Regions from separate parts of the Streptomyces sp. NPDC042371 genome, predicted to be linked through region 3. Evidence: riboswitches for the same ligand, from Rfam matches in the RefSeq annotation. Region 3 holds a riboswitch; each other region holds the start of a gene.
What was found. A riboswitch is a leader RNA that binds a small molecule or an ion and turns the genes downstream of it on or off. The one in region 3 is predicted to bind cobalamin.
Positions count from the first base shown of each region.

Region 1: it holds a riboswitch for cobalamin, as region 3 does, so the genes downstream of both, AC068B_RS36495 (cobalamin biosynthesis protein) here and AC068B_RS27695 (energy-coupling factor ABC transporter permease) in region 3, are expected to answer to the same signal.
Region 2: it holds a riboswitch for cobalamin, as region 3 does, so the genes downstream of both, AC068B_RS05120 (ABC transporter substrate-binding protein) here and AC068B_RS27695 (energy-coupling factor ABC transporter permease) in region 3, are expected to answer to the same signal.
Region 4: it holds a riboswitch for cobalamin, as region 3 does, so the genes downstream of both, cobN (cobaltochelatase subunit CobN) here and AC068B_RS27695 (energy-coupling factor ABC transporter permease) in region 3, are expected to answer to the same signal.

Region 1 is NZ_JBWKAP010000018.1:15,166-18,364, reverse strand. It holds gene AC068B_RS36500 (cobyric acid synthase) at 1-595, opposite strand, end outside; gene AC068B_RS36495 (cobalamin biosynthesis protein) at 592-1,557, opposite strand; cobalamin riboswitch at 1,668-1,808, opposite strand; gene AC068B_RS36490 (hypothetical protein) at 1,929-2,153, opposite strand; gene AC068B_RS36485 (inorganic phosphate transporter) at 2,166-3,199, opposite strand, start outside.
Region 2 is NZ_JBWKAP010000001.1:1,156,509-1,159,707, reverse strand. It holds gene AC068B_RS05130 (amino acid permease) at 1-562, shown strand, start outside; gene AC068B_RS05125 (M67 family metallopeptidase) at 648-1,070, shown strand; cobalamin riboswitch at 1,074-1,194, shown strand; gene AC068B_RS05120 (ABC transporter substrate-binding protein) at 1,239-2,216, shown strand; gene AC068B_RS05115 (FecCD family ABC transporter permease) at 2,282-3,199, shown strand, end outside.
Region 3 is NZ_JBWKAP010000009.1:213,910-217,108, forward strand. It holds partial or broken gene AC068B_RS27690 (PTS transporter subunit IIC) at 137-879, shown strand; cobalamin riboswitch at 1,049-1,232, shown strand; gene AC068B_RS27695 (energy-coupling factor ABC transporter permease) at 1,263-2,018, shown strand; gene AC068B_RS27700 (energy-coupling factor ABC transporter substrate-binding protein) at 2,018-2,410, shown strand; gene cbiQ (cobalt ECF transporter T component CbiQ) at 2,417-3,166, shown strand; gene AC068B_RS27710 (energy-coupling factor ABC transporter ATP-binding protein) at 3,163-3,199, shown strand, end outside.
Region 4 is NZ_JBWKAP010000003.1:226,974-230,172, forward strand. It holds gene cobN (cobaltochelatase subunit CobN) at 1-1,284, opposite strand, end outside; cobalamin riboswitch at 1,322-1,453, opposite strand; gene AC068B_RS10655 (cobalamin biosynthesis protein CobG) at 1,574-2,842, shown strand; gene AC068B_RS10660 (precorrin-8X methylmutase) at 2,854-3,199, shown strand, end outside.

The DNA of each region.
Region 1 (3,199 bases), on a different contig from region 3:
ACTTGTTCACCAGGTACCCGGCGACCAGCTCCTGGTCCTCGGCACCGAGCAGCGCCGTCGTCCCGAAGAACGACGCGAACACACCGCCCCGGTCGATGTCCCCGACCACCAGGACGGGGAAGCGGGCGGCGCGCGCTATGCCCATGTTCACGATGTCGGTGCGCCGCAGGTTGATCTCGGCGGGGCTGCCCGCGCCCTCGCAGATCACGGCGTCGTAGGTGGACCGGAGCTCCTCCAGGCAGCCCACGACGGTGTCGAGCAGCGCCGCCTGGCGCCCTCCGTGGTAGCCGCGCGCGCTCATCTCGCCGACCGGCTTGCCCATCAGGACGACCTGACTGGAGCGGTCGCCGCCCGGCTTGAGCAGTACGGGGTTCATCAGCGCGGTCGGCTCGACGCGGGCGGCCTGTGCCTGCATGGCCTGCGCCCGCCCGATCTCGGCGCCTTCGCGGGTGACGAAGGAGTTGAGGGACATGTTCTGCGCCTTGAAGGGCGCGACGGAGACGCCCTTGCGGGTCAGCCACCGGCAGATGCCCGCGGTGACGACGCTCTTCCCGGCGTCGGAGGTGGTTCCGGCGACGAGCAGTCCACCGCTCACGAGGCTCTCCCTGACTTACTGGATCTGCTGGACCTGCCGGACGTCAGCCGGGCGGCGGCCGCGACGCCGAGGGCCAGCAGGCCCACGCGCCGGGAGAGCTTCACCGCCCGCTCGATGTCCGCCACGCGCACGTCGTGCCCGTCCGCGTTGAGCACGGGCCGGTGCTCGACCCGTCCCGCGTACGAGAGGGTCCCCCCGAGGCGTACGCCCAAAGCCCCCGCGAAGGCGGCTTCGACGGGCCCCGCGTTGGGGCTCGGGTGTTTCGCGGCATCGGAACGCCATGCCCGCACCGCCCCCGAGGGCGAGTCCCCCGCGAGCACGGCCAGCGCGGCGGTGAGCCGCGCCCCGGGCCAGCCGAAGACGTCGTCGAGCCGCGCCGAGGCCCATCCGTAGCGCCGGTAGCGCGCGGACTTGTGCCCGACCATCGCGTCGAGGGTGTTCACGGCACGGAAGGCGACGAGTCCCGGCACCCCGCCGACGGCGCCCCACACGAGCGCTCCCACCACGGCGTCGGAGGTGTTCTCCGCGACGGACTCCACGACGGCCCGCGCGATTCCGTCGGCGTCCAGCGCCTGCGGGTCCCGCCCGCACAGATGGGGCAGCCGCTCCCTGGCGACCTCGATGTCACCGGCCTCCAGCGCCCCGCCGACGGCCCGCGCCTCGCGCCCGAGCGAGGTCCCGCCGAGCACGGCCCAGGTCGCGGCGGCGGTCAGCGCGACGGATGTGGCGGGGGAGCGGCGTACGAGAGAAGCGGCGAGCGCGGCGGCACCCGCCGCGCCCCCGGCGCAGACCAGGATGTGCAGCGCGCCCCACCCGCGGTGGTCCCGCCACAGCACCCGCTCGACGGCGCCCGCCGCCCGCCCGAACGCGGCGACCGGGTGGCCCCGGCGGGGATCGCCGAGCAGCAGGTCACCGAGGAATCCGGTGGCGGCGCCGTACGCGAAGTCGCGATCGGCACTCATGGGCTCAGCCCGCCGTCGTGCTGAGGAGAGGACTCGTACTCAGGGAGGGAACCGGCACCGGGCGGCCGCGCATGGCGATATGTCCTCACTCAGGGTGTCCGCGCCCTGGTTCGACGTGATCGGTGGCGAGAGTTCCTGGCTCACGGGGAGGGTTCTCCCCGGTGACAGTGGCGGGACCGCGCCGGATTCGCACCGGCTTCCTCTTCTGCCGCCGTAGTTGGCCCCGGCAGTCCACCACGGTCCCCGAACGCCCGTCAACTCGCCGTTGACCTGCGGCGGGAGAGTGTGTTGGGGCCCACACGGGGGTCCTCACACACGGGTGGGGCGCGGAGCGTTCCATACGCTCCGCGCCCCACCCGGGAACGCTGCCGTCAGGCGACGATCAGATAGATCCCGTACGCCACGGCCGCCGCGCACAGCGCGAAGCAGGCGTACGCGCCGGTGCGCGCCATGGTCGCCTGGCCGCCCGTGGAGGCGGCCGCCTTGTCCTGCTGGGAGAGGCCGACGATGCCGAGCGTGAACAGGCCCACCAGGGCCACCGTCACCGCGAGGCTGACTCCGAAGACGGAGCCGAGAGCTGCCCAGTCGATGCTCATGCTGATCTGTCCTTACACCGTCGCGGGCCGGGCGGGGTCCGCCATGGCGCCGGTCGTGGTCGTGGTCGGGGCCGTGACTCCGGCCTTGACGGACTCGTCCGCGACGGTCGAGGCGGCCAGGGTGCCCGTGGGGGGCGGCGTGACGGCGGCGATCGCGGTGGTCACGACGCCCGCGGGCTCGGCGCCCGTGGTGTCGTCGGCCGCGCGGATCTCGTCGTCGGTGACGTTGGTGTGGTCGACGGCGTTGCGCCGCGAGAGCACCCAGATCACGGCCGAGCCGCCGACGAGCAGCGCGGCGGTGACCGCGATGCCCCAGGGGCCCTGCTTGGTGAGGAACTCGGCGCCCGCGCCGACCAGACCGGCGGCCGGCAGGGTCAGGCCCCACGCGACGAACATCCGGGTCGCGGTCGACCAGCGGACGACGCCGCCCTTGCGGCCGAGGCCCGCGCCCATCACGGCGCCGGAGCAGACCTGGGTGGTGGAGAGCGAGAAGCCGATGTGCGAGGAGGCGAGGATCGCCGTCGCGGCGCTGGTCTGGGCGGCGAAGCCCTGCTGCGGCGCGAGGTCGGTCAGGCCCTTGCCCATCGTGCGGATGATGCGCCAGCCGCCGAGGTAGGTGCCGAGCGCGATGGCGATACCGGCCGACACGATGACCCACATCGGGGGGTTGGCACCGGGGTTCAGGACGCCGCCCGTGATGAGGGCGAGCGTGATGATGCCCATGGTCTTCTGCGCGTCGTTCGTGCCGTGGGCCAGCGAGACGAGACCGGCGGAGGCGATCTGACCCGCGCGGTAGCCCTTGGCGGTGGACTTCTGGTCCGTGTTGCGGCCGATGCGGTACGTCAGGCGCGTGGCCAGCGTCGCGGCGATGCCCGCCACGAGCGGGGCCGCGACGGCCGGGATCAGGATCTTGGTGACGACGGTGCCGCCGTTGATCGACGACCAGCCCATCGACATGACCGCGGCGCCGATGAGGCCGCCGAAGAGTGCGTGGGAGGAGCTGGAGGGCAGGCCCACCAGCCAGGTCAGGAGATTCCAGAGAATCG
Region 2 (3,199 bases), on a different contig from region 3:
CCTCACCGCCGCGCTCTCCTCCTGCAACTCCGGCATGTACTCCACCGGCCGCATGCTGCGCGACCTCGCGATGAACGGCCAGGGCCCCAAGTTCTTCACCAAGCTCACGAAGAACGGCCTGCCGCTCATCGGCACCACGGCCTCCGCCGCGTTCATGCTGGTCGGCGTCTGGATCAACTACCAGTGGCCGGGCGAGGCGTTCAACTACGTCGTCTCCTTCGCGACCATCTCCGGCATGTGGGCCTGGATCATGATCCTGGCCTGCCAGATCCGCTACCGCCGCAAGGCCGACCGCGGTGAGCTGCCGCAGTCCACCTTCCGGGCCCCGGGCGCCCCGTACACCAGCTGGTTCGCCCTGCTCTTCATCGGCATGGTCATCGTGATGATGGGCATCGACAAGGACGCGCGGATCTCGCTGTACGCCGCTCCGGTCTGGGCCGCGATCCTGACGGTCTCCTACCTGATCCTCAAGAGCCGCAACCCGGAGGCCGCGGCCTTCAACAAGCGCAAGATCGGCGCCTCCGGCGGGGTCTCCTCGGAAGACTCCCTCTCCAAGGACTGAGGCTCCCCAAGGCCACCGTCCAGCATTCGGGCCCGCGCGTACCACACTTCGGTACGCGCGGGCCCCTCTGCTTATCCTGGCTGCCATGCTGACCATCACCCAGGCCCTCCACGACCAGATCGTCGCGCACGCGCGCCAGGACCACCCCGACGAGGCGTGCGGCGTGGTCGCGGGCCCGGAGGGCACCGGACGTCCCGAGCGGTTCATCCCGATGCTGAACGCCGCCCGCTCGCCCACGTTCTACGAGTTCGACTCGGGTGACCTGCTCAAGCTCTACCGCGAGATGGACGACCGCGACGAGGAGCCGGTGATCGTCTACCACTCGCACACCGCCACCGAGGCGTACCCCTCGCGCACCGACATCACCTACGCCAACGAGCCCGGCGCGCACTACGTCCTGGTCTCCACGGCGGACACCGACGACGCGGGCCCCTTCCAGTTCCGCTCGTACCGGATCGTGGACGGCGAGGTCACCGAAGAAGAAGTAAAGGTCGTCGAGGCATACTGAGCTTTACTCAAGAGGGCGGCAGGAGCCAGGAAGCCGGTGCGAAACCGGCACGGTCCCGCCACTGTGACCCCACTCCGAAGCCGGGGCGGGGGAGTCAGGAACTGACCTGCCGTCCTCCTCCACGCAACGCAGGGGACGCGGAAATCCCCTGGAGGAGGCAGTTCAGCCATGTCCCGCCACACCGGCATACGCGCCCTGGCCGCCGCGGCCCTGCTCGTCCCGCTCGCCGCGTGCTCCTCGTCGGACTCGGGCGACGCGGGCGGTGACACCAAGCCCGCGGCCAAGACCGCCGGATTCCCGTACACCGTCACCAACTGCGGTGTGAAGACGACGTACGACGCACCCCCGAAGCGCGCCGTCACCATGAACCAGCACGCCACCGAAGTCATGCTGGAACTCGGCCTCAAGGACCACCTCGCGGGCACGGCCTACCTCGACGACAAGGTCCTGCCGCAGTATGAGAAGGCGTACGACTCCATCCCGGTCCTCGCCAAGGAGTACCCCTCCTACGAGAAGCTGCTCGCCGCCAACCCCGACTACGTGTACGGCGGATACGCGAGCGCCTTCCTCGCGAGCGACGGCCGCAGCCGCTCCGCGCTCGCCAAGTCCGGCATCGAAAGCCGCCTCAACGTCGAGGGCTGCGCGAAGCGGCCCGTCTCCATGGACGACGTCTACCGCGAGATCCGCGAGGTCGGCTCCACCTTCGGGGTGCGGGCCCGCGCGGACAAGTGGGTGAGCGGCGCTCAGCGCGAACTCGCCGCCACCGCAGAGAAGTCGAAGGGCAAGAAGTCCCGCTCCGTCTTCGTCTACGACAGCGGCGACAAGACCGCGTTCACGGCGGGCGGCCGCGGCATCGGCAACGACATCATCAAGCGGGCGGGCGGCCGCAACGTCTTCGCCGACGTGGACAAGTCCTTCAGCGACGCGTCCTGGGAGTCCGTCGTGAAGAACAGGCCCGAGACCATCCTGATCCTCGACTACGGCGCCACGACCGTCGCCCAGAAGAAGAAGCGCCTCCTCGACGATCCGGTCCTCCAGGACGTCCCCGCCGTCAAGAACAAGAGCTTCGCGGTGCTGCCGCTGTCGGACATGGTCACGGGAGTACGAGCACCCGAGGCGGTGAGGAAGCTGGCGGCGCAGCTGTGAGCGGCCAGCGCACCCAGCTGCGGGAGAGCAGCCCCGCGGGGCAGGGTTCCCAGCCCGTCCGGCGTTTGACGAGCCCGAAGGGCGATCGGCGGAGCTCAGGGGGGCGGCGCCTGGTCGTCCTGACGGTGCTCGCCGTCGCCCTCGCCGCCGTGACGCTCGCCGGGCTGGCCCTCGGTTCCGTCCGCATCCCCACCGCCGACGTCCTGGAGATCCTCACGGGCCGCGCGGAGCCTTCGCCGTTCCGCACCATCGTCCTTGACGTGCGGCTCCCGAGGATCATCCTCGGAGCCACCGTCGGAGCAGGACTCGCCGTCATCGGCACCGTCCTCCAGGCCCTCGTCCGCAACCCCCTCGCCGACCCGTTCCTGCTCGGCGTCTCCTCGGGCGCCTCCGTCGGCGCGGTCGGCGCGATCGTGCTCGGCTCCGCCTTCGGCCTCGGCGCCGCCCTGTCGACCAGCGTCACCATCCCGGCCGCCTCCTTCGCGGGCGCCCTGATCTCACTGGTCCTCGTCTACGCCCTGGCCCGCAGCGGAGGCGGCGGCTTCGCCACCGGCAGGCTGATCCTCGCGGGCGTCGCCGTCTCGTACATCCTGACCGCGCTGACCAGCCTCATCCTGGTCACCGCCGACAGCGCGGACCACCTCAAGGAGGTCCTGTACTGGACGCTCGGCGGCCTCGGCAACGCCCGCTGGGACATGCTCGCCCTGCCCTGCGTCACCCTCATCCTCGGCACGGCCCTCCTGATGTCGATGGCCCGCCCCCTCGACCTGCTCCTCGCCGGTGAGGAGGGCGCCACCGTCCTCGGCCTGGACGCCACCCGGTTCCGTGCCGGAGTCTTCGTCCTCGCCTCGCTCCTCACCGGCGCCCTGGTCGCCTACAGCGGAGCCATCGGATTCGTCGGCCTGATGGTGCCGCACGCCGCCCGCATGCTGGTCGGCGCCGCGCACCGCGCACTGCTCCCGGTCGTCGCGCTGATGGGCGCG
Region 3 (3,199 bases):
TGGCTCCGCCCCGAACGGCGCTGCGGACGTGCCGGGCCGCGCGCGTCGGAGAGAATCATGGACATGGCAGCGCTGAACGAGATCCTCCCCGTGGCAGCCGTGCCCTTCGACGCGCCCGCGGCCGACTGGCGCGAACATGCAGGGCCTCCAGTTCGGCATCGCCGTCGCCGTGATCCTCTTCGGCGTCCGCACGATCCTCGGCGAACTCGTCCCGGCCTTCCAGGGCATCGCCAGGAAACTGGGGCCCGGCGCGGTCCCCTCCCTCGACGCGCCCATCGTCTTCCCCTACGCACAGAACGCCGTCCCCATCGGCTTCATCTCCAGCTTCGTCGGCGGCCTCGTCAGCCTCTGCCTGCTCGCCTGGATCTTCCACCCGGCCTTCGGACTCGCCCTCGTCCTGCCCGGTCTGGTCCCGCACTTCTTCACCGGCGCGCGGCCGGGGGCTACGGCAACGTGACCGGCGGCCGCCGCGGCGCGGCCCTCGGCGCCTTCGTCAACGGCGTCATCATCACCTTCCTGCCCGCGCTGCTCCTGAAGGTCCTCGGCGCCTTCGGGGAGGAGAACACCACCTTCGGGGGCGCCGACTTCGGCTGGTTCGGCACACTCGTCGGTTATGCGGCCAAGACGGAGGAGACTGGCGGGTTCGTCCTGATGCTGCTGATCGGCGTGGCCGTCCTCTTCGGCGCGATCGTCGTGCAGAAGCGCGTCGTGGAGACCGGCTGGGACCCGGGTGCCCGCCGTGACGTACTGCTGCCGCCGAACCCGGACCGCGCCGCGGAGAAGGTCCCGGCCGCCGCCGGATCCCCCGTCGCGTACGCGAAGATCGCACCCCCGCGCGGAGCGCCGAAGCCGCCCCCGCCGCCGGACGCCCGGAGCTGACGGCTCCAGACCCACTTCTGCGTCCCCTGTGCGCCCCCCTGCCGCGTCCGCTCCACGCCACCTGCCAACTCGGTGCACAGCCTCTGAACAGGGGCGCACGTGGTGTATGCGCGCTCGCGCGTGCCACCGGCGCAACGAGCCCGCAAGTTGTCAGCACGTCCGTTGCGCACTAATGTCGCCACGCCTTGGTGAACGGGAAATCCGGTGTGATGCCGGTGCGGCCCTCGCCACTGTGATCGGGAAGTCCGGCTCCAGCCCTCGCGGCAGCCACTGGGTACTCACGTGCCCGGGAAGGCGGAGTCCGGTCGGTACGACCCGTCAGCCAGGAGACCGGCCAAGGCGCGTTGTCCATCCACGAGGTGCTGGAGAGGGTCTGCCGAGCCATGCACATAGCCGAGGGTTTCCTCCCACCGGCGCACGCGATCGCCTGGGGCGTAGCGTCCGCGCCGTTCGTCGTACACGGAGTCCGCTCCCTGACCCGTGAAGTCAAGGAACACCCGGAGAGCACCCTGCTCCTCGGCGCCTCCGGAGCCTTCACGTTCGTCCTTTCCGCCCTGAAGATCCCTTCTGTGACGGGCAGTTGCTCGCACCCGACGGGGACCGGACTCGGGGCGATCCTGTTCCGGCCACCGATCATGACGGTGCTCGGCACCATCACCCTGCTCTTCCAGGCGCTGCTGCTCGCCCACGGCGGGCTCACCACCCTGGGCGCCAACGTGTTCTCCATGGCGATCGTCGGGCCCTGGGCGGGATACGCGGTCTACCGGCTCCTCAAGCGGTACGACGTGCCGCTCATGGTCGCCGTGTTCTTCGGCGCGTTCGTCGCCGACCTGTCCACGTACTGCGTCACCAGCGTCCAGCTGGCCCTGGCGTTCCCCGACCCCAGCAGCGGCTTCCTCGGCGCCCTGGGCAAGTTCGGCGGCATCTTCGCCGTCACGCAGATTCCGCTTGCGGTCAGCGAAGGACTCCTCACCGTCCTGGTGATGCGGCTCCTCGTGCAGTCGAGCAAGGGCGAACTCACGCGCCTCGGCGTGCTGCTGCAGCGCAAGCAGACGGACGTGACGACCAAGCCGACCGAACCGAGCAAGTCGGCCGAGCCGACAAAGTCGACCGAGACGCAGACGGGGGCCAGTGCCTGATGAGCCGCAACGCGAAGATCAACACCCTGCTGCTCCTCATCGTGGCCGCGCTCGCCGTGCTGCCGATCGCGCTGGGACTCGGCGACGACGAGGAGGAGCCGTTCGCCGGGGCCGATGCCCAGGCCGAGACGGCGATCACCGAGATCAAGCCGGACTACGAGCCGTGGTTCTCGCCGCTGTACGAACCCCCGTCCGGGGAGGTCGAGTCGGCGCTCTTCGCCCTGCAGGCCGCCCTCGGCGCGGGCGTCCTCGCCTACTACTTCGGGCTGCGCAAGGGCCGCAAGCAAGGCGCGGAACAGGCGCGTGCGGAACAGGCGCGTGCGGAGCGGGCTGCCGGGCCGGACGCGCCGGTCGGCGCGGACGGTGCCCGGGCCGAGACCGAGCAGGTCTGACCCGGCGTGCTGCCCCTCGATGCGGCGGCGCACAGCAGTCGCTGGCGCCGCCGGCACCCCGTGGACAAGGCCGTGCTCGGGCTCGGCCTCACGATCCTCGCCATCTCGCTGCCGCCCTGGCCGGGCGCCGTCCTGGTCCTGGCCGCCGCAGTCGTCCTGCTGCTCGGCCCCGCCGGTGTGCCGCCCCGCAAGCTGTGGCGCGCCTACCGCGTGCCGCTCGGCTTCTGTGTCACCGGCGCACTCACCCTGCTCGTCCAAGTCGGCGGCCCCGAAGGGTTCGTGACCTTCGCGGAGGGCGGTCCGGCGCGTGCGGGCGGGCTGCTCCTGCGGACCTCCGCCGCCTCGCTCGGCGTGCTGCTTTTCGCCTTCACCACACCGATGTCGGACCTGCTGCCCCGCCTGGTGAAAGCGGGCGTGCCCGCACCGGTCGTGGACGTCGCACTCGTCACCTACCGGATGAGTTTCCTGCTCCTGGACTCCATGAGCCGCATCCGGCAGGCGCAGGCCGCCCGGCTCGGGCACACCACCCGCGCCGCCACCTGGCGCTCCCTCGCAGGTCTCGGCGCCACCGCGTTCGTGCGCGCCTTCGACCGGGCGAGCCGTCTGCAGGCCGGGCTCGCGGGCCGCGGCTACGACGGCACCCTGCGCGTCCTGGTGCCCGAGGCCCGCATCTCGCGCCCCTTCATCACGGCGGGCGCGGCACTTCTCGTGGGCCTGGTGGCCCTCACCCTCGTACTGGAAAGGTTCCTGCCATGAGTGAGCCGAGGGCTCTTCGCGAGCCGGACGCTC
Region 4 (3,199 bases), on a different contig from region 3:
CGGCAGCGTCGCGTACCACCGCTTGTAGTCGGCGGCCGGGATGCGCACGGGGTTGGCGGCGAGCTGCTCCTCGGTGAGCCAGTCCTGGTCGTGGCCGCCCGCGTCGATGAGCGCGCGGATCAGCTCGTCGCCGTCGCCGGAGACCAGGCCGGGGATGTCGGCCTCGGGGCCGAAGTCGTACCCCTCGGCACGGAGCCGGCGAAGCAGCTCGACGGCGGATGCCGGAGTGTCCAGGCCGACCGCGTTGCCGATGCGGGAGTGCTTCGTCGGGTACGCGGACAGCACCAGGGCGATGCGCTTGTCGGCGGCCGGGATGTGCTTGAGGCGCGCGTGGCGCACGGCGATACCGGCGACGCGGGCCGCGCGCTCGGCGTCGGCGACGTACGCGGGCAGACCGTCCTCGTCGATCTCCTTGAAGGAGAAGGGGACCGTGATCAGGCGGCCGTCGAACTCAGGCACCGCGATCTGGCTCGCGGCGTCGAGCGGCGAGACGCCCTCGTCGTTCTCCTGCCAGGCCGAACGCGACCCGGTCAGGCAGAGCGCCTGCAGGATCGGCACGTCCAGTCCGGTCAGCGCGCCCGCGTCCCACGACTCGTCGTCGCCGCCCGCGGAGGCCTCGGCGGGCTTGGTGCCACCGGCCGCGAGGACCGTCGTCACGATGGTGTCGGCGGCCCGCAGCGCGTCGATCAGCTCGGGCTCGGGGGCACGCAGCGAGGCCACGTACAGCGGCAGCGCCCGGGCGCCCGCGTCCTCGATCGCGCCGCACAGCGCGTCCACGAACGCGGTGTTGCCGCTCATGTGGTGGGCGCGGTAGTAGAGCACCGCCACGGTCGGGCCCTCCACGGCGCGGGCCGTGCGCTCCAGCGGGCCCCACGACGGGGCGGGCGCGGGCGGCTCGAAGCCGTGGCCGGTGAGCAGCACGGTGTCGGAGAGGAAGCGGGCCAGCTGCTCCAGGTTCGCGGGGCCGCCGTGCGCCAGGTAGGCGTGCGCCTCGGCGGCGATGCCGACCGGCACGGTCGAGGAGGCCATGAGCTGGGCGTCGGGTGCCTGTTCACCGGTGAGCACGACCACCGGGAGACCGGTGGCGATGAGCTGGTCCAGGCCGTCCTGCCAGGCACGGACGCCGCCGAGGAGGCGTACGACGACGAGGTCCACGCCGTCCAGCAGCGCGGGCAGTCCTTCGAGGTCAAGACGGGAGGGATTGGCGAACCGGTAGTCGACCGGACCCCCCGCCGCGCGGGCGCTGAGCAGGTCGGTGTCGGAGGTCGACAACAGCAGAAGCATGCGGGCGCAGGCCTTCCTCGGGGTGTCCGCGCCCCGGGTGGTCGTATGGACGGCAGGAGTTCCTGGCTCGCCCCACTCGGGTGGGGCTCACAGTGGCGGGACCGCGCCGGATTCGCACCGGGCTTCCTCCTTCGGGTCCTGGTGGACCCACGCCGTCGCTGGCGTCGACGGACCTGGCGGCCCGCCGCCTGCATAGTAAGTCCTGCCCGCGGTCGGCGGGGCGGCCACCTGCCAGAACGGTCCGTCTCGGGAGGCGACCCGCCGGATCCGCGTGGGTATGCTCGCCGCCATGCCGCCCACCCCAGCACCCTCCCCAGACCAGGGCGAATCCCCCATACGCGACCGGGGTGACGCCTGCCCCGGAGCCCTCCGCCTGCACCGCGCCGACGACGGCTTCCTCGCCCGACTCCGGCTGCCCGCAGGTCTTTTGACGACACGTCAGGCCGAGGCGCTGGTCACCGCGGCGGAGCGTCTTGCGGACGGCTGCCTCAGCATCACCTCGCGCGGCAACATCGAGCTGCGGGGCCTCGGCGAGACCAGCGGCGGCGAACTCTCCGCGCTGCTCTCGACAGCGGGCCTGCTCCCCTCCGAGCGGCACGAGCGCATCCGCAACGTGGTGGCGTCACCGCTCGCGGGCATCGACCGAATCGGCCGTGGTGACGTGCAGTTGTGGGCCCGTGAGCTGGACGGACTCCTGTGTTCCGAGGACTGGACCGCTGAGCTCTCGGGCCGCTTCCTCTTCGCCCTGGACGACGGGCGCGGGGACGTCGTCGGCCTCGGCGGCGATGTGACCTTGATCGCAGAATCGGGCGGGACGGCGGTCGTCCGCGTCGGCGGCCTGGCGTTCCGGGTCGCCGGAGTCGACGCCCCCCGCGCCGCGCTCACCGCCGCGGGCGCCTTCCACGCCGCCGCGACCGCCGCGGGCAACGGCGCCTGGCGGGTGGGGGAGCTGCCCCGCGAGCAGCGCGTGGACCTCGCAGGAGCACTGGAGCGCGCGGGCATCGACGCCGTGCGCGCCGAGCCCTGGACCGTCTCCCGAAGCGCCCCGCAGGCACCCGGGGCGATCGGCGACGCCGTCGTCGTGAGCGCCCCCCTCGGCCGCGTCACCGCCGCCGAGTGGCGGGCCCTCCTGCCGCTGCCCGCCGACGAACTGCGCGTCACGCCCTGGCGCGGCTTCGTCGTCCCCGGCTTCGCCGACGAATCCGCGGCCCGCGAGCGCCTCGCCGTGCTCGCCGACGCCGGGCACATCACCGACGCCGCATCGCCCTGGCTGGGCGTCGGCGCCTGCACCGGACGCCCCGGCTGCGCCAAGTCCCTCTCCGACGTACGCGCCGACGCCGTCCCCGGCCTCGGCGGCCTGCCCGTCCACTGGTCCGGCTGCGAACGCCGCTGCGGGCACCCGTGGGGCGACTGGGTCGACGTCCTCGCCACCGGCGACGGGCAGTACGAGGTGACGGTGCGCGTCCCCGGCGAGGACCGGACGCCTCTGACGGGCGGCACATTGACCGAGCAGGTCACCACGGCACGTACCACCACGAAACCAACGGCCACGAGATGAGCGAGAGCACAGTGTTCGACTACGAGAAGGACGGCGCGGCGATCTACCGCGAGTCCTTTGCCACCATCCGCGCGGAGGCGGACCTCCAAGGCCTGCCCGCCGACGTCAGCCAGGTCGCGGTCCGGATGATCCACGCCTGCGGGATGGTCGACCTCGTGCGCGACCTCTCCTACAGCCCGCGCGTGATCGCCGACGCCCGCAAGGCGCTGCGCGACGGCGCGCCGATCCTCTGCGACGCGAACATGGTCGCGAGCGGTGTCACGCGCAAGCGGCTGCCCGCCGACAACGAGGTGATCTGCACCCTCGCCGACCCGTCCGTGCCCGACCTCGCGGCCCAGCTCGGCACCACCCGCAGCG